2 regions of the Flintibacter sp. P01028 genome follow, and region 1 is predicted to be linked to the other one. Evidence: predicted binding sites of a transcription regulator. Region 1 holds the regulator's gene; the other holds the start of a gene.
What was found. Region 1 encodes LexA, which represses DNA repair genes until DNA is damaged. Its sites were predicted from a motif close to CNAACANNTGTTNG; they were not measured.
Positions count from the first base shown of each region.

Region 2: a site for LexA is predicted at 4,546-4,559, ahead of dinB (DNA polymerase IV). Genes of this name have one in related genera too.

Region 1 is NZ_JBHEVC010000005.1:34,540-46,244, reverse strand. Features, by position in the region: gene ACEVJK_RS09535 (PspC domain-containing protein) at 1-108, opposite strand, end outside; gene ACEVJK_RS09530 (hypothetical protein) at 235-813, opposite strand; gene ACEVJK_RS09525 (DEAD/DEAH box helicase) at 810-1,991, opposite strand; gene ACEVJK_RS09520 (S1C family serine protease) at 2,236-3,609, opposite strand; gene ytvI (sporulation integral membrane protein YtvI) at 3,748-4,905, opposite strand; gene ACEVJK_RS09510 (DegV family protein) at 5,051-5,914, opposite strand; gene ACEVJK_RS09505 (DUF896 domain-containing protein) at 6,029-6,232, opposite strand; gene ACEVJK_RS09500 (DUF4177 domain-containing protein) at 6,246-6,467, opposite strand; gene ACEVJK_RS09495 (RNA-binding protein) at 6,492-7,292, opposite strand; gene lexA (transcriptional repressor LexA) at 7,403-8,020, opposite strand; gene ACEVJK_RS09485 (DUF975 family protein) at 8,180-9,064, opposite strand; gene ACEVJK_RS09480 (MBL fold metallo-hydrolase RNA specificity domain-containing protein) at 9,173-10,768, opposite strand; gene ACEVJK_RS09475 (Cof-type HAD-IIB family hydrolase) at 10,868-11,641, opposite strand.
Region 2 is NZ_JBHEVC010000002.1:320,768-332,472, forward strand. Features, by position in the region: gene ACEVJK_RS05805 (alkaline phosphatase) at 1-1,488, shown strand, start outside; gene ACEVJK_RS05810 (YibE/F family protein) at 1,701-2,861, shown strand; gene ACEVJK_RS05815 (helix-turn-helix domain-containing protein) at 2,858-3,517, opposite strand; gene ACEVJK_RS05820 (radical SAM protein) at 3,595-4,485, opposite strand; gene dinB (DNA polymerase IV) at 4,618-5,871, shown strand; gene ACEVJK_RS05830 (inorganic phosphate transporter) at 5,900-6,931, shown strand; gene ACEVJK_RS05835 (ZIP family metal transporter) at 7,119-7,859, shown strand; gene ACEVJK_RS05840 (carbon starvation protein A) at 8,078-9,538, shown strand; gene sigG (RNA polymerase sporulation sigma factor SigG) at 9,600-10,370, opposite strand; gene ACEVJK_RS05850 (DUF523 domain-containing protein) at 10,505-10,969, opposite strand; gene ACEVJK_RS05855 (DUF3795 domain-containing protein) at 10,966-11,538, opposite strand; gene ACEVJK_RS05860 (IreB family regulatory phosphoprotein) at 11,600-11,705, opposite strand, start outside.

The sequences.
Region 1 (11,705 bases):
CACCCGGACCAGAGTGGGGTCGAGGTCAAAGTATTCCGCCAGACCACCGCACACGCCGCACAGCATTTTATAACTGCCCTCGGTCCGATACAATCGTTTAGATCCCATCAAGTATTCCCTCCAATGTGATATGAGATGACTTCCTCTTTCTGATACCAGCATACGCCAAAGCCGGTGAAAAATCCATGGGAAAAAGATTAAAAGAAGATAAAAAGCGGATGGAAATGCCAATCACTATCGGCGGTACAGCCAGGCCTTGCGGACGAGCAGGGCGGCGGAGATGGTGAAAAACACCTCCAGCGCCGAGGAGACCATCTGGGGGATGAGAAACAGGACCCCGCAAATGCCTACGATAATAAACCAGGCCCGGAGCAGGGGAACATACCGGTCCGGCTGACGCCGGTATAGGGCGAGCAGGGCGACCAGCAGGGCCAGCATCAAGAGGACACAGGCCAGAGCGGCCAGGATCACATGCAAGTCGGCGTATCGGGGAAACTGCTCCGGGAGATAGGGGATGGCTAGAGCATAGCAAAGGGACAGGCAGGCGGCCAGGGTGAGCAGAATGGCGGCGGTTTGAGCCACACGGCTGCGCAGAATGGAGGCCAGCTTCATCAGCATCAGGAAGAAATAGCCTCCCGCCAGCACGCCCCAGTAGAGAAAGCCCCGGTAGTGGTCCGGCCCGGTCACCGCGATGACGGAAAAATTGGTGGAGAACCAGGCCCGACTGCCCGCAAAGAGCAAGGTATAGGCCGGGATTAGAAAGCAGGCGAACAGATTCAACAGGAGGCCGCTCCGCCGTGGACCGCCTCTCATGGGCGCTCCACGGCGGCCACCAGGTCGCCCCGCTCATTAAAATATACCTTGCGGATATCGCTGCCGGTGACCTTCTGGATATCGTCCAGCCGAAGCCCCTCGGTAATAGTAGATACCAGGGAGAAGGCGACCCCGTGGCGCTTGGCCCGGCCGGTGCGGCCGATGCGGTGGATATAGTATTCGTTCTCGTCCGGGACATCATAGTTAAAGACGGCGTCCACATCGTCGATATCCAGCCCACGGGCAGCCACATCGGTGGCTACCAGTACCCGGAGCTGGCCGTCTCGGAATTTCTGGAGCGTCTTTTCCCGCTGGCGCTGCTGGATATCGCCGTGGATGGCCTCGCAGGAGATGCGCCGCATGGACAGCAGACCGGCCAGGCGGTCTGTCATGTTTTTGGTGTTGCAGAAGGCGATGACACGCTCATAGTCGCCCATGTCCAGCAGCCGGGCCATAGTGTCCGCCTTCTCCCCCCGGTCTACATCCAGGCGGTACTGGGCGATATCGGGCTTGTTGTCCTGATCAGCGTGGACGGTGATTTCCACCGGGTCCCGCTGATAGACCCAGGAGATGTCCATTACTTCCCGGGAAATGGTGGCGGAGAACATCCCCAGGTTCCGGCGCTGAGGCATTTTGTCCAGAATGTGGGTCACATCCCGGACAAAGCCCATGTCCAGCATCCGGTCGGCCTCGTCCAGCACAACAGTTTGAACCTGGTCCAGCCGGACTGTGTGCCGCTTCATGTGGTCCATCAGGCGGCCGGGAGTGGCCACCACGATCTGGGGGGACTTTTTCAGCTGGGTGATCTGCTTTTCAATGGGCTGCCCGCCATAGAGGCAGACTACCCGCACGCCCTCTTTAAAGGCGCACAGGTCCCTTAGCTCGTCCTGGATCTGGATGGCCAGCTCACGGGTGGGGGCCAGCACCAGGGCCTGGACCGCGCTGCTCTCCGGATCAATGTGCTCCACCATGGGGATGCCAAAGGCGAAGGTCTTTCCAGTGCCCGTGGGAGCTTTGGCGATGACGTCCTTCCACTCCATGAAATAGGGGATGGCGCCGGCCTGGACAGGGGTGGCCTGAACATACCCCTTCTTCTCGATGGCCCGCATCAGTGCGGGAGAGAGGTCCAGCTGGGCATACCGGACCGATTCGTTGACAGATGTTCCGTTGATCTCCATGTTTGTTGTTCCTTTCTGTGTTCGTGGATGTGATCCAAGGCCTTCCAAACAGACACAGAAAAAACGCCCTTCCCGGCGCGGCCCCGAATCAAAAAGGACGAAATACATCGCCCCCAATATTATTCCATAATAAATTATAACGTTTTCTCTGCGGTTTGTCCATCTTTTTCCAAAAAGAGAGAACCGGCCCCATCCCAAGGACAGAGCCGGTTCTTTCAAGAAGGAATCGAGAATGAGAGAAGGATCACCAGCCGAAGCTTCCAAAGGGCCACTGGTAGTAATAGCCGCCATTCGGGTTCTGCTGCTGGCCCTGCTGTGTGTTCTGCTGGTTCTGGTTAGCAGCCTCGGTCTCGGCATTTTTCTCGTCGAAGGTGACGGTCAGCTTAACCTCCTGCTGCTGGCGCACCACGGTGAGGGTGGCGGTGTCCCCGGCCTTGTAGTCGGAGGACAGGGCCGCTGTCAGAGCGGAGGGGGAGTCCACTGCGGTGTCGTCGATGGCGGTAATGATGTCATTGACCTGCAGGCCGGCCTTCTGGGCGCAGGAGCCCTCGGCCACATACTCCACTACCGCGCCGGCGGGGATGCCATAACGCTGAACGCTCTCGTCAACCACGTTAACTTGGACGCCCAGATAGGGCTTGCCGGTAACATAGCCGTGCTCGATGAGGTCAGAGATAATTTCCTTCACGTCGTTGATAGGGAGCGCGAAGCCCAGCCCCTCGGCGGACACACCGGAGGTGGACTCTGTATACTTGGCAGACACGATACCTACCACGTTGCCATAGCTGTCGAACAGAGGGCCGCCAGAGTTGCCGGGGTTGATGGCGCAGTTGGTCTGAAGTACATTGAGGGTAGTGGTTTCGGTCTGACCGTTAGCATTTTTGCTGGAGGTGGTGATCAGCCGGTCTAGGGCGGATACGATTCCATCAGTGAGGGTATAGGTCAGCTCACCCAGGGGGTTACCTATGGCGTACACGCTTTCGCCTACCACCAACTGGTCGCTGTCGCCCAAAGTCACAGGCTGTAAGCCGGCAGCTTCGATCTTCAGTACGGCCACGTCGTTGTCCTTCTCACCGCCCACCAGTTTGGCGGTATATTTGTCTCCGTTGGAGAAGGAGACCTCAATGGTGACAGAGGAATCATTGACCGCCTCCTCAATGACGTGGTAGTTGGTGACAATGTAGCCGTCCTGGGTCAGTACAAAGCCGGAACCGCTGGCGGCGGAGGTGGTGGTCTGACCAAAGATGTTCACCGTGGTGTTTACCGTGATGCCGACGCAGGAGGGCAGGTTGGCGGCATATAGCTGTTCGGGCGTCATGGGCTGGCCGCTGTTGGTGTTGACCATCGTATCCACCTGGGGGCGCTCCCCCTCATAGATTACGGTATCGGGGGCGGTCAGACTTTGGTACACGGCCGCGCCGCCAACGCCCGCTCCGCCGCCCACAACAGCGCAGGCCAGCAAAAGAGCGGCAATACGCTTGCCGCGCCCCTTTTTCTTTGGGGGCTCGCTGGGATGAGCAGGACCACCAGAGGTGGGAATGGGGTCGGTATAGTCGCCGAAGCCACCCCGGTAGCCGTCGTTTTCACTGTTATAAAAGCTGAAGTCGGGATACTCCATGTAAATGCACTCCTTTCAAGAAGGGCCTTGGGGCCGCCCCTCTTTGAACTGTGGATATCATACCGCCGAAATATGAAAAAAGCATGAAGAAAAAGGATAAATTTTTTGAACTTTCCCAAAACAAAGTTTGAAACCAGGTCACATCTGCTCTGGCCGCTGGGAGAGAAGGGCGGCGATGTCCCGCACAGCGGCGGCGATGTCCAGCCGGAGCCCGCGGAACATCCCCATTCCGGCCAGATTCAGCAGAACCAGCAGCAGGATAGGCCCTAGAATCATACCCAGAACTCCGGCTACCTGCATCCCTACATAGATACTGACCAGAGAGGCGATAGGGGATAGACCAGTCTGGTCCCCTACGAATTTGGGCTCCATTACCCGGCGGAACATGGCAATAATGCCCCAGATGACCATGATCTCGATGGCGTCGAGGTAGTTGTGGGTAAACAGCGCGATGACGGCCCAGGGGACCATGACCGTGCCGGCGCCGATGATGGGGATAAAGTCCATAATGGCCAGTCCCAGAGCCAGCAGAAGGCCGTACGGCTGACGGATGACAAAGAAGCCGATGAGCAGGATGAAGAATACCCCGATGGAGAGCAGCAGCTCCGCCTTCAAATAGCCTCCGAAGGCCCCCAGGGCGGTGGCCCGGACCTGCCCCAGAAAGTGGAGCGTCCCCTCGTCCAGATGTTGAGCGGCCCGTGAGCGGAGATAGGGGTAGTCCGCCGTCAGCATAAAGGTTGCCATGACAAAAAAGACCAGAGCCAACAGAAAGGAGGAGAAGGAGACTGCCTTCTCTCCAGCATAGGTGGCCAGGTTCCCCAGGTCAGGGGCCGCCGAGGATAAGGTGTCCACCAGCCAGTCGAGAAAGCCCTGATCCGGGCCGGCGATCTGGATCGGGAACTGGGCCACCACCTGTTGAAACATCTGGTCCAGCTGGTCCAGTACACTGATGCCGGCGGCCACTACCCCGTCCCAGTTCTCCGCCAGACTGATGACCTGACGGACAACCGCGTAGCCCAGCCATCCCAGGGCACTCCCTACCAGACCGAAGAGGAGGAGCAGAAGGAGCAAGGTCAGCACGCTTCGGGACCATCCCAGCTTGCGCTGGAACCACTTGACCAGGGGGTTGAGCAGGGCGGCAGCGATGAGGGCGCAGACAAAGGGGGCAAAAAGTGTCAGTAGGGGCCGTCCAAAAAAGGACACCAGAAGGACGGCGGCCAGAGACAGCACCAGCCGGATGGCCAGCCGCAGCCACAGGGCGCCCCGCTGGGGCCAGGTCAGTTGCCCAGGCTTCATTGGTATCATATCCCTCCCTGTTTTTCAGTATCCTACTCTACCTTACCAGAAAAAGCATGAATAAAATGTAAATTTCGGGATGCCTGCCTGTCCCAGAGAAAGAAAAAGGTCCGACTGCTCGCCACAGCCGGACCCCAAAAGAGTTTTATGTGCGATATACCAGACCAATTACATTGGGGCCGGCGTTGATGGACACCACACCACCGATGAGATACTCCAGGGCAGGCTCACAGCCTAGCTCCTGGCGGCAGGCTTCTAGCAGTTTGCCAGCCTGCTCCAGGTTATTGCCATGGACGACCAGATAGGGGCTGTTAGCGCTCCGCTCCTGTTTGCACAGCTCCACAACAGCGGAAATCGCGTTTTTCTCCCCCCGCGCCTTGGACAGTATCTTGGACTCGCCGTTGGCGAAGGTCATAATGGGCTTTAACCCCAGGGCTTCGCCCATGAAGGCTGCCGCGGCGGAGATCCGGCCGGATTTTTTGGCAAACCGCAGGTCAAGAGGGGCGAAGATCACCCGGACATGATCCACCCAATCCTGGATAAAATCCACGATTTCTCCCGCCTGGGCGCCGGCAGCAGCCATCTTGGCCCCCTGCACCACCGCCCAGCCGTAGCCCATGGTGTAGTTTTTGGAGTCGATGATATGGATATGGAAGGTGTCCTGGGCATCGGGGTGGTCCTCATAGAACTCGTCCCGGGCCTGTATGGCGTTGCCATAGGTGGCTGAACCCTTGGAGTTGATAGAGGTGTGGATCAGATCGGTATAGCCCTCTTTCCACGCCTTCTCAAAGCATTCAGTGAAGAGATAGGGGTTCAACTGGGCGTGGGTCGGGATCTGAGGGCTGTCCAGCAGCATCTGAAAGAACTCGTCGGGAGTGAAGTCAAAGCCGTCCATATACTCCCTGTCGCCCATCGCGATGGGAAAAGGGAGGACCTGGATGTTCCACTCCTCCCGCAGAGCGGCGGGAATATCGGAAGCAGAGTCGGTAGAAAATTTAATATGAGCCATGGGGGGCCTCCTTAAAAAGATAGGATAAGCGCCTGGCGGGACATAAAAGGATCGAGAGTATTATCCCAGATGCCGGGGAGATTGTCAATGAACCCCTGCTCCGGCTAGAGCGGATCACTTCTTCCGCAGCCGGGTCCGGGTGCCGTCAGGATGTTGAATGAGGGTATTGTCCAGATGGGCCATCAGATTGGACTTACAGGCGGCGATATACTCCTGTCGCAGCAGGGCCCGTTCAGCCTCCTCCTCTGGGGTGAGGCCGGCGGGAGACTTGGCCTTCCGGGCCAGCTCATTGATGCGGTCGATCTTCTTCTGCTCCATGCCTTTCCCTCCCTTATTCCTGTTCTATCTCGCGTTCAAATACCAGCTCGATGGTCTCAATATGTCCAGAGGCCCGCTGAACGCTGGGCAGATAGCCCACATAACGCCAGCCGGCGGCGGCCCGGCTTCGAATGACTTCCTGGTGGCCCTCAGTCCGGATGCCGACGCCGCCGAACAGGCTGTACCCTCCGGCGGAGAGGGCCAGAACCTCAAATTCATATTCATAGTGTGCCATAGCTGTGCCCTCCTATCCGGCGGCTTAAATATATCTCTCCAATACCAGCATGGTCCGTCCCTTTTTGGACTGGCCGGGGATCTCCCGGACCACGCACTTGCCCAGTCCGCGGCAGGTGAGAATGTCTCCCACATCCACCAGCTTGTCCCCTTTGAGACACTCCCGGTGGTTGACGGCCGCCTTGCCGGCGGAGATATAGGCCATGGCTTTGGAGCGGGACAGGGAAAAACCGGCGGCAAGCACCGCGTCCAGGCGAGGGGTGGCGACTGTGTCCCGGATGAGCCTTACCTTCGCCTCTCCAGGGGAAAGGGAAGCCAGAGGAATTTCCCGGAGCTTTAACCGCCAACGCCCGGCGGACTCCCACTGGGAGAGGAGAATGGGCAGTACCTCCCGGAGCAGGATCACCTGACAGGTCCTGTCGCCAGGGAGCAAGATGTCCCCCAGCTTTTCCCTCGTCAACCCCAGGCCCATAAGGGAGCCCAGAATATCCCGGTGGCTTAACTCGGAACCGGGAGGGAAGGCGGCCTCCAATGCGGCCAGCGGTCCCTCTGGGTCCAACAGGAGGTCGTTCTCATCCTGCCAGTCGGGGAGGAAGGCGCACAGGGCCCGCTCTGCGCCGGGAAAGCCACCCCAAAAGATATGGCGGGGCTGCCCCCAGGCGTTGAGTAAATCGGTGACAGAGGCCTGTTCACCCGGCGAGAGAAAGGGGGTATGGGCTGGGATGCCCCGGTCCTGAGCCAGTTCCAGCTTGTCCAGCACACGGGCCAGCAGCACCCGCTCCGCCCCGTCACGGGCGCAGCGGTCCAGAAGCTCCTTCTTGGTCACGACCCTTCTCGCCTCCCTCTGTTTGCCTGTTCAGTATACTGGACAGGACCTGGGATTGTCAACGAAAAAAGCCGGCCATGGGGAGCATGACCGGCCGCAGGGGGACAAAATTAGTACCGACGGACTACCGCCACCACCTTGCCAACTATCTCGGCTTTGGTGCCGTCGATAGGCGGGTAATCAGGGTTTTGGGGAAGAAGCCAGGTGCAGCCGTCTTTTCTATGAAGGGTTTTGACGGTGGCCTCATCCTCAAAAAGGGCCACTACGATCTCACCATTCCGGGCCTCCTGCTGGCGGTGGACCACCACCAGGTCACCGGGCAGAATCCCGGCGTTCAGCATGGACTCGCCCCGGACCGTGAGGGCGAAGTGCTCCCCGGACAGACCGGCAGTGTCGAAGGTGAGGTAGTCCTCAATACACTCTTGGGCCAGGATAGGGGTGCCGGCGGCTACATTGCCAAGGATGGGTATTTGGTTGGCGTGGGGGTCCTCCTCCTCTGCCACCGGGCCCATGGATGCCCCCGGCAGGGAGATGGCGCGGGTCTTGCCCTCTGCCTTGACGATGACACCGGCCTCCTCCAGCCCCTTCATGTGGAAGTGGACGGTGGAGGGGGATTTCAGTCCCACCGCCGCGCCAATCTCCCGGACCGAAGGGGGATAGCCGTGCTGATTGGTAAAGGAGAGGATATAGTCATAGATCTGCTGCTGCTTGGCGGTCAGTTTGGCCATGGCAAGGGCTCCTTTCGGCAGACGGACAGAAAATTACACACTAAAATTTAGATGTATTTTATCATACATTTGTACGAATGTCAAACGAATGTTCCAAAAATAAGGAAGCCTCTAAAAAAACGCCAGGACCTAGAGGTCCTGGCGGGTAGCTTTGGATGTTCAGAGAGGGGGCATCTCCACAAAACCCTCCCGCTGGAGGCGCAGCCGGGCGTCGTAGAAGCCGGCCATGGTCACGGAGCGATAGGGATAGAGCCACAGCTTTACCGGGATGGAGGCTAGCAGGAGAAGAAGGGCGGAGCGGGGATAGGAGAGGATAATCTGATAGACCATGTAGGCATCCCCGTAGTGCTCCAGGGAAAGAGACTGGAAGAAACCGCCCTGGACCAGAACCAGAAGTAGTGCCAGTGAGTAGAGAAGCAGGTCAAGCAGTTCCCAGCCGATGAAGGAAAAGGCCAGCTTGAACATCTCCCACTTCCAGCCCCGCGTCAGCTCCACACTGCGGCGGACCGCGGCGAAGGCCCCGTAGTCAGGGTGGTCGGCCAGCAAATAGTAGGCCAGGGCGTAGCGCAGAGAGACCCAATAAGAGAAAATCATGATGCCGGCAATTAGAACGGGGATCACAAGGAAGGAGAGGCCTGGGGAGAGAAGAACCGGAATTAGGACCAGCCAGACGACGGGGATGCACAGCAGGGACCAGGCCAGCGTGTGGAGAAAGATCAGAATGGAGGTCATGATAACCAGCAGGGCCACGGAGAAGCCATCGGCTAGGGCGCCCAGTCCGGGAGACAGCTTCCGGGAGGTCCACATGGACCATAGCGTAAAGCCAAAGCCAACTACCGTGGAGTACAGGGAGAGGAGGATGGAAAGGAACAAAGCCGGCAGACTGATGTTTCCTGTGTCCGGGGCCGGAACAAGCAGGCCGGCCAGTGTGGAAACACCAGTGGTCATCAGCAGATATACCAAGGTGACCACCCAGAAGGAAGGACGGGAGCCCCGAATGGCCTCCCTAGCCTGCCTTTTCAGTTCTCTGCGGTCGATCTCCATAAAAACTCTCCGTTCTTACTGTCATAGTTGGGGAAGGGCGCCGCTGCCAGCAGGAGCGAACCTTCGCTCCGGTCCATCCGCGCTGCTCGCGGCGGCTCAAACGCCTCTCTATTCCCACTTGTCCATGATTTGCCGAAGCTGATCGGCCAGCTTGGACAGATCCTTGTTGGAACGGCCCCGGCTGCGGCTGATAAGGTCGGCCAAGTCCTTGGACACATCTTGTAGCCGCAGGAAGGCGGCGGAGGGAGCGGAGGCGCCGCCTGTGGTCCGCTTGCTCTCCAGAACAACGCCCTTTGCCAGCATACGATTTCCCAGCAGATCATAGACCTCCTCATAGAGAGGCGCGTGGGCGGGGATGCCCCGCTCATTCAAATCATTTGCAAAGAGGTCTGTGATCTCACTATCCCCGTGTACCACGAACACTTGGTCCGGCTTGGGGGAGAAATGGCCGATCCAGTCCAGCAGGTGATCCCGGTCGGCGTGAGAGGACAGGCCGGGGAAATTCAGGATCCGGGCCCGGACGGCGATCTCCTCACCAAAAAGCTTTACACTTTTGGCCCCCTCCAGCAGACGGCGGCCCAGAGTGCCCTCCCCCTGATAGCCCACAAAGACCACAGCGCATTCGGGGCGCCATAGGTTGTGCTTCAGGTGGTGGCGGATGCGGCCGGCATCGCACATACCGGAGGCGGAGATGATGATTTTAGAGCTCTTGTCCATATTGAGAGCCTTGGATTCCTCGGTAGACTGGGTCAGGGTCAGGCCGGGGAAGGTGAACAGGTTGTCGCCACCCTGCAGGACGGCAATTGCCTCCTCGTCCAGGTAGCCGTGAAGATCGCCAGCGTAGATCTTGGTGGCCTCAGCGGCCAGGGGAGAGTCCACGCAGACGGTAAAGTTGGGGACCGATTTGACCATCCCCTCATTTTTGATCTCTCGGAGGAAGTAGAGCAGCTCCTGGGTACGGCCTACGGCAAAGGAGGGGATAACAATGTTGCCACCTTTGGAAAACACGTCGTCAATGAGGGCGGCCAGGGCCTCGGTATAGCTCTCTGGGGGCTGGTGGTTCCGGTCGCCGTAGGTGGACTCCATGATGACATAATCCGCCTCTGTCACAAAGGAGGGGTCCCGGATGACAGGCTGGTCTACGTTGCCCAGATCTCCGGAGAAGACCAGCTTTTTGGTGACACCGTTCTCAGTGGCCCAGATCTCCACACAGGAGGAGCCCAGCAGATGGCCGGCGTCGCAGAAGCGGACCTCTACACCCTCGCACAGCTCGAAGATTTGTCCGTACTCCTGGGTATTGAGGAGCTGGAGGGCCTCCTCCGCGTCTGTCAGGGTGTAGAGGGGCTCTACCTCCTCCCGGCCGGCCCGCTTTCCCTTCTGGTTCTGCCACTGGGCATCGCTCTCCTGAATATGAGCGGAGTCTCGGAGCATGATGGACAGCAGCTGGGCGGTGAGCCGGGTGGTATAGATGGGCCCGGAAAAGCCCTCCTTGACCAGCAGCGGAATGCGGCCGGAGTGGTCGATATGGGCGTGGGTGACCAAAACATAGTCGATGTAGCTGGGGGAAAAATCCAGGGCGTTGTCATCGTGCTCGTCCCGGCCCTGCTGGAGACCGCAGTCGATCAGGATCTTCCTGCCGTTGACTTCCAGACAGTGGCAGCTGCCGGTGACCGCGTGGGCCGCGCCAAAAAACGTAAGCTTCATGTAACAGTTCCTCCTTCGGTGCCGATTCTTGTCTTTATTGTACACGGACCAGGGAAGAAAATCCACAGGAAATTGTAAATTATGTGTAAAAGACGGGGGCTACAGCAGACCGAAATGTTCCAGAGCGGACAAAATACCGTCCTCATCCACTGTCCCGGTCACAAAGTCGGCGTGAGAGCGTACGAGAGCGTCGGCGTTGCCCATGGCTACTCCCACATGGGCGTGGCGGAGCATAGGAATGTCGTTTTCCCCATCGCCGAAGGCCATGGTGTCCTCCAGGGAGATGCCGAAGAAGTCCAAAATGGCGTCCATACCCTGGTCCTTGCCGCCGCCTGGGGAAATAATATCCACGAAATCTGGGTGCCAGCGCATGACCTCCAGTCCTGGGAAGGGGTCTCCTAAAGCCTGCTGCTCCTCCCGGGTGAGGAAGGCGGTGGCCTGAAACACCTGTCGCCCTTCCGCCCGCCGGGCGGGAGCGGAGGGGGGGAGGGGGACAGCTAGCTGCTTGGGGAACACCTGAGCCCGCGGCCCCGGGTTTACAAGGTAGCAGTCCTCCTCCTCCAAAAAGATACAGGGGATAGTGGAATGCTCCATCAGCTCCACCAGAGCTTTCACCCGCTCCGGAGCGAAGGGGACGCTTCGAAGCACCCGGTCCTGAGCAAAGCAGTATTGGCCGCTGAGGGTGATGCAGCCATCGAAGGGAAAGAGATCCCGGACCGACTGACTCATGACTTTGTGGCGGCCTGTGGACAGGAATAACCGGATTCCCCTCTCCCGCAGGCGGTGGAGGCCCTCCAAGACAGCGGGAGAAATTGTGTGGGTCTGGAAGCTAACCAGAGTGCCGTCGATATCAAAAAAAATGGCTTTTACCATGATACAATCAAACCTTTTCCAATAGGATTCGCATGAACAAAACCTATTGTACACTAAGAACGGG
Region 2 (11,705 bases), on a different contig from region 1:
GATGCCGCAGGCAGCCCAGTACAAACCAGTGGGGTCACGCAGGTCGCTCCCATGTCGACCACTGCTGAAGCCTTAAAATCTCCGAAATATGTCTTTCTGTTTATTGGTGATGGAATGAGCTATCCACAGTTCCAGGCCGCATCCGACTATCTAGGCTCCATGGCCGATCCTGATTACCTGCTGGCCGAGCCCAGTCTGGATGACAACCAGGGCGCGATTCTGGACGGTCCTGTCGCTCTGAATTTTATGGGCTTTGACGTAGCTGGCTCTGCTGTGACCTATGACTCTAACTCCTTCGCCCCTGATTCTGCCTCCACAGCCACATCCATTGCTGCCGGCCATAAGACCTATTCTGGGTCTATCAATGTGGATGAAACTGCTACCATCTCTTATGAGACTATTTCGGAAAAGGTCCATGAGCAGCTTGGTATGAAGGTGGGCGTCATTTCTTCTGTCAATCTGAATCACGCCACCCCAGCCGCCTTCTATGCCCATCAGGCCAGCCGCAACAGCTATTATGAAATCGGTCTGGAGCTGATAGACTCAGGATTTGATTACTTTGCCGGCGGCGCCCTGTTGAAGCCAGACGGAGCAGACGGTGATAAGGACAACCTGTATGATTTGGCCAAAGAAGCAGGTTATACTGTGGTAAAAACTCAGGCGGAAGCGGAGCAGGTCACTTCCGGCCCCGTTATCATCGTGGATGAGCATCTGGCCGACTCTGACGCCATGGCCTATGAGCTGGACAGGACTGACGATATGTGGTCCCTGGCAGACTATGTAAAAAAGGGTATCCAGGTACTGGACAACGACAAAGGCTTTTTCATGATGTGCGAAGGGGGCAAGATCGACTGGGCCTGCCATGCCAACGATGCCGCCGCCTCGATTCATGACACCCTGGCCCTGGCCGACGCGGTACAGGTAGCCATCGACTTCGCCAAGGACCACGCCGAAGAAACTTTGATTCTGGTCACAGGAGACCATGAGACCGGCGGCTTGTCCATTGGATTTGCCGGGACTGATTACGACACCTATCTCAGCCAGCTCAACAGCCAAACTATTTCCTATGCCAAGTATGACAGCGATTATGTGGCCGCTTACAAAGCGAATAAGACTCCCTTTGAAACTGTCCTGAAGGACATTGAAACGCTTTTTGGCCTGAAAGTCAATGGTGAGGCGGGCGACCGTCTGGTGCTCACCGACTATGAGCTGGGCCTGCTGAAGACCGCCTATGAGAAATCTGTCAACGAGAAGGATACCGGCATGGCCGACCAGGAGGAATACGTGGCCTACGGTACCTATGAACCATTGTCCGTCACCATCACCCACATCCTCAACAACAAATCCGGTATTTCCTTTACCTCGTACAGCCACACCGGACTCCCCGTGGCGGTATTTGCGGATGGCATCAACGCCGAACTCTTCAAGGGCTACTACGACAACACTGCAATCTACGATAAGCTGGCCCAGATGCTGGCGGTTCGGTAACCCTCTCTTGAGAACACGATATCAACGGCCCGCTCCAGTCGATCCAACTGGAGCGGGCTTACCCCTGCATTTTCATTTGGTGGTACCCCCGCAGCTTTCGGATATCCGCCTTTCACCGGGCGAATTTGTTTTCATTTTTCTTCTCCTCCTCCACTCCCCCTCCAGATACGGGTACTTCCCAGTGATATTCTCTCTTCAAGGAGCAACACTATATGTTAAAGCAGATGAAAGCTGATTTTCTTCGTTACCATGCCCCTGTATGGGTATGCCTTCTTCTCACCGTTGTCCTGCTCGCCCTGCCCACGGGATATGAGGATAACATCGTTTTTCAGGAATCTGATATTCAGCCGGCTCTGGTACTGTCTACCGATGAGTCAACCGTTATTGATACCGGGCTCGTCCGGTCCGGCGAGCAGCGCTGTCAGCTTGAGGTACTAGGAGGACAGTTCAAAGGGCAGACGGTAGAGGGAAAAAACACCCTGAACGGCTCTCTGGAACAGGATAAGATCTTTTCTGTCGGTGATAAGGCTCTGGTCCGTATCAATTTCCAAGGGGAGCAGATCCTCAGTGTATCCATCATTGACCACTACCGGATGCCCTGGGAATTATTGATGGGCGGACTATTTGTCCTCCTGCTGGTCCTCTTTGCGGGAAAGACTGGTCTAAGGGCTGTGCTTTCCTTTCTCCTTACTGTCTTGATGATATGGAAGGTGATGGTCCCGCTCTATCTCAAAGGCTGGGACCCTATCTGGGTCGGCCTTGCCATAACACTGGCCCTCACTCTGCTTATCATCGCCCTGGTCTATGGTTTCGACCGGAGATGCTGGGCCGCCTCATCTGGTTCCGCTCTTGGTGTTCTGGTCACCTGTATCATGGGCATCCTGTTCACTGACCTATTTCAGGTCCACGGGGCGGTCATGTCCTACTCAGAAAGTTTGCTCTATGCCGGCTATCAGCATCTGAATCTGACCCGGATCTTCATGGCTTCCATTTTTATCGGGGCCTCCGGAGCAATCATGGATTTGAGCGTAGATATCACCTCCGCAGTCCACGAAGTCGTGGAGAAACGACCTGACCTTAGTTGGTGGGAGGCGGCCAAATCCGGGATGAACGTAGGCAGAGCGGCCATGGGGACCATGACCACCACTTTGCTGTTCGCCTACTCCGGTGGCTATGTGGCACTGCTGATGGTATTTATGGCCCAAGGCACGCCGATCTCCAATATTTTGAACTATAAGTATGTAGCCGCCGAGATGATCCATACCGTCATCGGCTCCTTCGGTCTGGTAACAGTCGCTCCCTTTACCGCACTGTGCGCTGGCTTGTTCCTGGTTGGTAAAACAAAAAAAGCTCAAGGGATGGACCTCAATTAAGAGCCATCCCTTGAGCCCTTTTTCATCTTACAGACCGCTCTTTTTGGTTTCTTCCACCACAGCTTTCTCCCCATATATCGGGGATTTATCACACGCAGATAAAAAAGCAGAATGGCTATAGACAGCAGGAATCCGGCCAAGCCCAGATGAAAATAGAAGCTTAAGACGGTCAAAAGGAGCTGTGCCAGCATATAGCGCAACTCAATTTTCAAATTGTTCCGCCGCCGGTCCAAATCCAGCTCACAGGACAGGTTCCACACCATCCACATAGAGCACAGTGCCAACATCACGATATTTCCGAACAGGGGCAAAAGGTAGCCGCCCCCAAGCTGCTCTCCATGCGGCATATCCTGTAATGTCCAGACACAGGCATAGAGTGCGCCCAGTTGGGCAGAAATAGCCATTACAGTTCTGTTTTCCCGCAGGATAGGGTTGTCCTCCCCATCTTTTACCCAGCCGGAGCGGTCCTCCATCAGCTCGTCCAGTGAGATGGCGTACAGCTCCGCCAACGCGGCCAGATTCTCACCGGTGGGTATCGTCTGTCCTGACTCCCATTTGGTCACCGCTTGGCGGCTCACGCCCACTCGCTCCGCCACCATCTCCTGAGAAAAACCGATTTGGTTCCGCAGTGCTTTCAGGCGTTCTCCCAATGGCATTCTTCCCACCTCCTTGGTCAAATAGTAGCAGACCAGAAGGACAAAGTCCAGCAACCAACCGGCAACCGGGGGAAAAATCAGTCAAAAAAGGTGAGCTGCCGATCCTGATATCCACGGGTGGCAGCGGAAATGATAGAGCGCATCTCACACAACAGCCCCAGCTCCCCGCAGCGTTTGGAAAATCGTTCCCACAACTTCCCCGCTCTGGGACTGGAGCAGATATACCGGTTTCCATACCGCTGGCGGTATTTCTCCCCCAGCCCCTGTTCTGGAAAAGCCCGGTCCAGTCCGTTTAGAAAATGCTCCCTCTGCCCATCCCGCATGGTCACACCGAAGGCCGGATAGACGAATCGTGCTCCCGCCTCGGCAGCCGCCTCCGCCACCGACAGCACATTTTCTACGCTGTCCTCCAGCCAGGGCAGGACCGGCATAAGCAGGACACCGGAAAAGATCCCCGCTCCCGCCAGCTCCTTCAGCGCCGCCAAACGGCGGCTGGGTGAGGGAGCCCCCGGCTCGATCTTGGCTGCCAGCGCGTCGTCTGTCGTAGTCACCGTCAGTTTACAGATCACTGGGGAATGGCGCTGAATGAACTGATACAGGTCGATATCCCGGACGATCAGATCACTTTTTGTGGCAGCCGCCACCCCACATCCGTAGGCGTCTATCAACTCTAGGGCATGACGGGTCAGTTCCAGCTCCTCCTCGAAGGGGTTATAGGGGTCGCTCATGGAACCCATACTGATAAATGCCGGACGCGTCTTTCGGGCCAGGTCATCCCGCAAAATAGTGAGGGCCCCAGCCTTTGCTTTCACGGTATCAAAATCTGGATTTTGATAACAGCTGCTTCGGCTGTCACAGTAGAGGCAGCCATGACAACATCCACGGTAAATATTCATGGTATGGTCGGTACCAAACCACTCCGTACCTCTATTTCTATGGAGCAGATGTTTAGCCGGTATATATTCCATGTCCTCTCCCCTCCTTTTTTCTTATCCTACCAGTCTCTCCCCTTTCCTGTCAAGAAAATTCGAACATTAGTTTGACTTTTTTCTTGGCCTGGAATATAATTTTTTTATTGAATGAAAAGGAGGCGCTGTCCGGTGGAACGGGTCATCTTTCACTGTGATTTAAATAGCTTTTACGCCTCGGTAGAGCTGCTGGACCATCCGGAGTTGCGTCACCTGCCGGTGGCGGTATGCGGAGACCCGAACAGCCGCCACGGCATCATCCTGGCAAAAAATGAGCCCGCCAAGCTTTTTGGCGTCAAGACCGCTGAAACCATCTGGCAGGCCAGAAAAAAATGCCCCGAACTGGTCCTTCTTCCCGCCCACCATGACCGATACCGTGAGCTATCCAGGCAGATCAACCGGGTATATCAGGACTACACCGACCTGGTAGAGTCCTTTGGGATCGATGAGAGCTGGCTGGATGTCACTGGTACCCTCCATCTCTTCGGCGGGGATCCGGAGGCGCTGGCGGACCAGCTTAGAGAGCATGTGCGGGGCAACTTTGGGCTGACCATCTCTGTGGGAGTGTCCTTCAACAAGGTCTTTGCCAAATTAGGCAGCGATTACAAAAAGCCAGATGCTACCACGCTCATCACCCGGGAAAATTTTAAACAGATTGTATGGCCTCTGCCGGTCACCGACCTGCTCTATGTCGGGCGGGCCGCCTCCCGGACTTTTGATCGCTTTGATATCCACACCATCGGCGACCTGGCTCGCTTTGATCGGGAGCAACTTTTTCTTCTGCTGGGTAAAAATGGCGCCCAGCTCCATGACTTTGCCAGTGGGGAGGACCGCTCCCCCGTCACACCCGCCGCCCAGTACGTCCCGCCGAAGTCAGTGGGCAATGGTCTCACCTTTTCTCACGATCTGCGGGGGCAGGAAGATATACAGGCTGGGATCACCCGCCTTTCGGACCAAGTGGCTGCCCGCCTTCGTCGGTATCACATGAAATGTAATGGTATTTCACTTGCCATACGGGACCCCGCCTTTCGGGATATCATCCGGCAGCAGCGTCTGGACTCCCCCAGCAATCTGGCCCGAGAAATCAGTCAAGCCGCCATGGGATTGGCCAAAAGCTGCTGGAATATGGATCATCCCGTCCGAGCCCTCACTGTAACAGCACTCTCTCTGGTCCCGGAGGAGGAGGTCTCGGCCCAGCTGGATCTGTTGGCCTTCGGCCAGGACAAAAAGAGAGAGCGGCTGGAAAAGCTGGAGGAAACGATGGATAGCATTCGGGCCAAGTACGGAAAATCTTCCATCTCCCATGCCTCCTCCACCCAGGCCGCCGGCGGCAGCGGCCATGCGCCCCCGCCTGGAGGCTCCCGGTCATATCTGGAGGAGGAGTAGCATACAACAGGGGCATGGAGGTGAACCCATGCCCCTGTCTTTTTTTGCTTTCCTCGACCAGTTGACGGGCGATCCAGCTCTGGCACTGATTGTTCTCCTCACCCTCGCGGTACTGCTGGTCAACGGGTGGACCGACGCACCCAATGCCATCGCCGGGGTAGTGGTGACTGGAGCACTCCCCTTCCCTTTGGCTGTCCTGCTGGCGGCTGTATGCAACTTTCTGGGAGTGCTTTGTGTCACCGCTGTCTCTACTTCTGTGGCGGAGACCGTCTATTCTATCGCCAGCTTTGGCGGCGGCTCCCGCGCGGCTCTTACCGCTTTGTGTGCCGCCATGGCCGCCATCGTGCTCTGGGCCGCGGCTGCCTGGCTACTTGGCATTCCTACCAGTGAGAGCCACGCCTTGATTGCTGGTATCTCTGGCGCCGCGGTGGCTCTGGAGGGTGGCTTCTCCTGTATCCGCTGGGACAGTTGGGCCAAGGTTCTCCTCGGTCTGATTCTGTCCACTGCCGCCGGATTCTGGGCTGGACAGTTGTTTCAGAGTGCCTTAAAACATGTAAAGGCTTCCAACCATACATTTCTTTTGGCCCAGCTTCCCGGAGCCGCAGGAACTGCCTTTCTTCACGGTGCCCAAGATGGTCAAAAGTTTCTCGGTGTATTTCTCTTGGGGACGGCATTGGCCCAGGGTCGCGGAGATGAACAGACCTTTCTCATCCCTATCTGGCTTATGATTTTGTGTGCTGGCTTTATGGCCGCCGGTACCCTTATGGGGGGCAGGCGCATCATCGAAACAGTCGGGCGTGAAATGGTGTCGATTGGCCCGCGAGAAGGGCTGTCTGCCGATTTGGGCAATATTTTCTGCCTCATGACCGCCACTCTGCTGGGCCTTCCCGTCTCAACTACCCATACCCGCACAGCCGCTCTGCTCGGTGTGGGAGCAGCGGGGGGCGGTGTTGTGGACTGGTCCGTTGCCGGCAAAATCGCTCTCGCCTGGGCCCTTACCTTTCCCGGCTGTATGGCCATCGGCTACTGGATGGCCAAGGTGTTTCTGGCGGTCTTTTGAATAGAGCGCCGGGTGAATATCAGTCACCCGGCTCACCCCTCTCTGATCCGGCGCATAGCCTATTCTGGAAGCACCCGCACAGGCGCGGACCGGCTCCGGACATCGCGCCGCCGTTTTCAGAAAGGGAAATTACATCGTGACACAAGCACTTTTATGGGCTGCCGGCGGAACTGGGTTCACTGCCCTGATGACCGCTTCCGGCGCCGCTATGGTCTTTCTGTTCCGCAAGCAGTCCTCTCGCTCTCTTCAGCGCGTCCTACTTGGATTTGCCGCTGGCGTGATGATTGCCGCCAGCATGTGGTCCCTGCTCATCCCAGCCATTGAGGAGGCGGAGGCCATGGGAATGCCCGGTTGGCTGCCCGCCGCTGGTGGATCTGTCCTCGGCATCGTTTTCCTTTTGTCCATGGACTATCTGCTCCCCCACTTCACACCGGAATCCTTCCACTGCAAAGAGGGCGAAACCTCCCGCCGCCGCACCGCCCTCCTGGTACTGGCCGTAACACTGCACAACATCCCGGAGGGGATGGCGGTCGGCATCTCCTTTGCCTTGGCTGCCCACAGTGGAGATCCCTCCCTCCTACCCGCTGCTACCGCCCTCGCCATGGGAATTGGCATCCAAAATTTTCCGGAAGGGGCCGCTATCTCCCTGCCCCTGCATCAGGAGGGAATGGGCCGTGGAAAGGCCTTTCTCATCGGGGCGGCCTCCGGCGTGGTGGAGCCTATCTTCGCCCTGCTCACTGTACTGGCTGCCGGGGCGATCCAGCCGCTGCTCCCGTGGCTGCTCTCCTTTGCCGCCGGCGCCATGCTCTATGTCGTGGTGGAGGAGCTCATCCCAGAGGCTAATCTCACCGAAGGGGGGCATACCGGCACTCTAGGCGTCATGGCAGGGTTTCTCATTATGATGATCCTGGATGTGGCTCTTGGCTAAGTCCGCTGTTGACCCACTTTTTTCACAAAATCCTCGTTTACAAAATTTTAGTAAAAATTTCGATTTGGGGGTTGATTTTCTCAAGAAGCGTGATATAATGAAGCCGCCTTTTAAGGGATAGCTCAAAGTTTCCTTTGCTTCCCAGACCTTTAGTGGAAAATAAAGGCCTTTTTCATGTCTTTCGTCATGGAAAAGCAAATTAAGAGGAGGAGAAATTTATGATCACGTTCCTGATCTCCCTCGTAGTCCTTGTGGTGGGATTCGCACTGTACAGCCGTCTCATTGAGCGGGTGTTCCGTGTGGATGACCGTCAGACCCCGGCGGTCGCCCATCCGGACGGCGTGGACTACACCCCAATGAAAACTTGGCGTCTGTTCCTGATCCAGCTTTTGAACATCGCAGGTCTTGGCCCTATTTTTGGTGCCCTGGCCGGCGCTTGCTGGGGGCCCCGTGTCTATTTGTGGATCGTCTTTGGTACTATCCTGGGCGGCGGTGTCCACGACTTCCTATCCGGCATGATGAGCGAGCGCCACGACGGCGCCTCTATCTCTGAAATCGTGGGCATCTACTTAGGCAAATTCATGCTGCAGGTCATGCGTGTCTTCTCGGTAGTCCTGCTGATCCTGGTCGGCGTCAACTTCTCCAAGAACCCCGCCCAGCTTTTGGCTATTCTGACTCCTGAAACACTGGATGCCAACTTCTGGCTGGCTGTCGTGCTGATTTACTACTTTATCGCCACCTTCCTTCCCATTGACAAGGTCATTGGCAAGTTGTACCCTATCTTCGGGGCCTGCCTCATCATCATGGCCCTTGGCCTCATGGGTGTAATGCTGATCGACCCCTCTTACCGCGCCGCGATGCCTGAAATGTGGCAGTATATCGGCGTGGAAGGGATGGGGCACCCCACCAACACTCCTATCTGGGCCCAGATGTTTGTCACTGTGGCCTGCGGCGCTATCTCCGGCTTCCACGCTACCCAGTCCCCCATGGTCGCCCGCTGCATGACCTCTGAAAAAGAGGGGCGGAAGGTATTTTACGGCGCCATGGTCGCTGAGGGCGCTATCGCTCTGGTCTGGGCTGCTGCTGGTGTCACCTTCTATGGCAATGTGGCTGCTCTGAACGAGGCGCTGGCTGGTGGTCAGTCCGTTGTTGTCGAGAACATCTGTTCCTCTATGATGGGCCCTGTCGGTGGTGTCTTGGCCCTGCTGGGTGTCATCGCCTGTCCCATCACTTCCGGCGACACCGCTTTCCGCTCCGCCCGGTTGACCATCGCCGACTGGTTCAAAATCGATCAGGGCAATTGGAAGAACCGTCTGCTCCTGTCTGTCCCTGTGCTGGGCATAGGAGCCCTGATCACCCAGTGGGGTGACTTCGCTACTCTCTGGAAGTACTTCTCTTGGTCCAATCAGACCCTGGCTATGATGGTCCTGTGGGCTGGCGCCGTCTATCTGCATCGCAACGGCTTCCCCCCTGTAGCCTGTTTCATGGCTGCTTTACCCGCTACCTTTATGTCCGCTGTCTCTGTGACCTACTTTGTCCAGGCTCCTGAATGTCTGAATATGTCCACCACCTTGGCCTACCCGCTGGGCATCCTGGTAGCCGCCCTGTTCCTGGGTATCTTTATTTGGCGTGAATGGGTCATGCGTAAAAACGACGTACTCAACCCCGCCACTGTCTAAACGTATTTTCTCCACAACTGTTTTTAAGAGGCCGCCTGACAGGATCTGTCAGGCGGCCTCTTTACATCTCTTTCCGTATCTGCCTTAATGCATTCTTTTCCAGCCTAGATACCTGCGCCTGCGAGATTCCGATTTCAGCGGACACCTCCATCTGAGTCTTGCCCTGAAAAAAACGCATAGACAAAATCTTTTTCTCCCGTTCAGACAGGTGCGACACCGCTTCCTTCAGTGCGATGCGCTCCAACCACATCTCATCTGTATTTTTGCTGTCCCTGACCTGGTCCATCACACATATGGTATCCCCACTGTCGGAGTACACTGGCTCATAGAGAGACACAGGCTCTAAAATTGCGTCCAGCGCAAAGACCACCTCCTCCCGTTTGATGTCCAGGATGTTGGCGATCTCCTCCACTGTGGGCTCTTTCTGGTGTTGAGCGATATAGGCCTCCTTGGCCTGCAACACCTTGTAGGCCGTATCCCGCATCGCTCTGGATACCCGCATAGTGCTGTTGTCCCGCAAGTAGCGGCGAATCTCTCCGATGATCATAGGCACTCCATAGGTGGAAAACTTAACATCCAGGTCCGTGTTGAAGTTATCGATAGCCTTCATCAGCCCAATGCAGCCCACCTGAAATAGGTCATCAGCATTCTCGCCCCGGTTGGAAAATCGCTGTATCACAGACAGGACCAAGCGTAAATTCCCCGATATCAGTTCCTCTCTGGCCTGCTGGTCTCCCTCCTTCGCTCTCAACAGCAGCGCACGGGTCTCCTCGTTTTTCAGCACCTTTAACTTTGATGTATTAACACCGCAAATTTCCACCTTGTGCTGCATATAAAAACCTCCCGCCCCAGTGATACTGTGTTTCCAGTATCTCCGGGGCGGAGAGTTTCATACGGGGTCAATGGCCCTTAAATTTTTTATCGTCTGACCCTTTTCGATGGATTTTGCTCTGATGTACGATACAGTTACATCTCAGATGGCCACGCCGTCGGATCATATAGCCAACTCTCCAAATTTTCCTCGTCCATGACCCGAAGGCCCGCCTCTGCCAACAGACGGGCCGTGACGCCCCATCCGGCCTTGATGGTGTGGGTAAAGCTGCCGTCATAGATTTCGCCGCAGCCACAGGACGGAGATCTGGCTTTGAGCACCGCCACCGTGCAGCTATGCTCTCTTGCGATTTTAAGGGCCGCCTCTGCCCCCGCCCGATATGCGTCGGTGACATCCTCTCCATCTTCGGTGATGACCCTACCATCCGCCTGCACCTCGGCCGGCGCCCTGGGAGTGTCCAGACCTCCTAGCACCTCAGGACACACCGGGACCAGCGTATGTCCCGCTTTGTGCAGTTCGATGACTTGGCGGTCCAGACGGCTGCAGCCGTCATACCGACAGGGTTCCCCTAAAAAACAGTAGCTCACCAAAATATTCATAAATGCTTCCCTCTACTTCTTCTCTTTTGTTTTTTATTCAGCTTCAGTACTAACCCCTGCTGCTCTGCGATTTTCTGAAGGGCCTGTGTCATACAGGCCGCACGCTCCTTTTCAGACATCTCTTTTCTGGAAAGGGAAGTCACTTGCTGGACAGCATGGCGCAGGTCATCCAGCTCCAACAGGTAGACCGCTGTGGTGTAAAAGCTTTTCTTCCGTCCGTCGTTCCATTCCCCTACTAGCAGTTCCAAAATAGCCCGCTTCTCCTCCAGCTCCCGCACATAGGTTTCCGGCCCCAGTTCACGGACTCTGTCCAGGTCCGCGCCCCTGCGCCGTGTGGGCACAAAAGAATCATAGTCCCCCATCCCCTCATAGAGTTCACAGGGGTATTGTTCACAGCGGTAACAGAAATCACCGATATTTCGCTCCCGGGCACACCGGGCACGGGGACAGCTCTGATTTCCCTCTCCCCCGCCACATCCGGGACACCAGCCTCCGATGTTCATAGGGCAGAGCAGGCAGTTCAGGCCACATAACGCTACTTGAGGATAGGTTCTATAAAAGTCCTTCATCATGCCCCCTCCTTTTCTATCAAAAAAGCGGCCCGCCAGTCGGCGGGCCGCTTTGCGGTCATCAGTGTGTCAGATAATATTTGACCAAGGTCTGGAGCAGCTCATCCCGGTCCACTTTGCGGATTAAGGCTCTGGCATTGTTGTGGTTGGTAATATAGGTGGGGTCC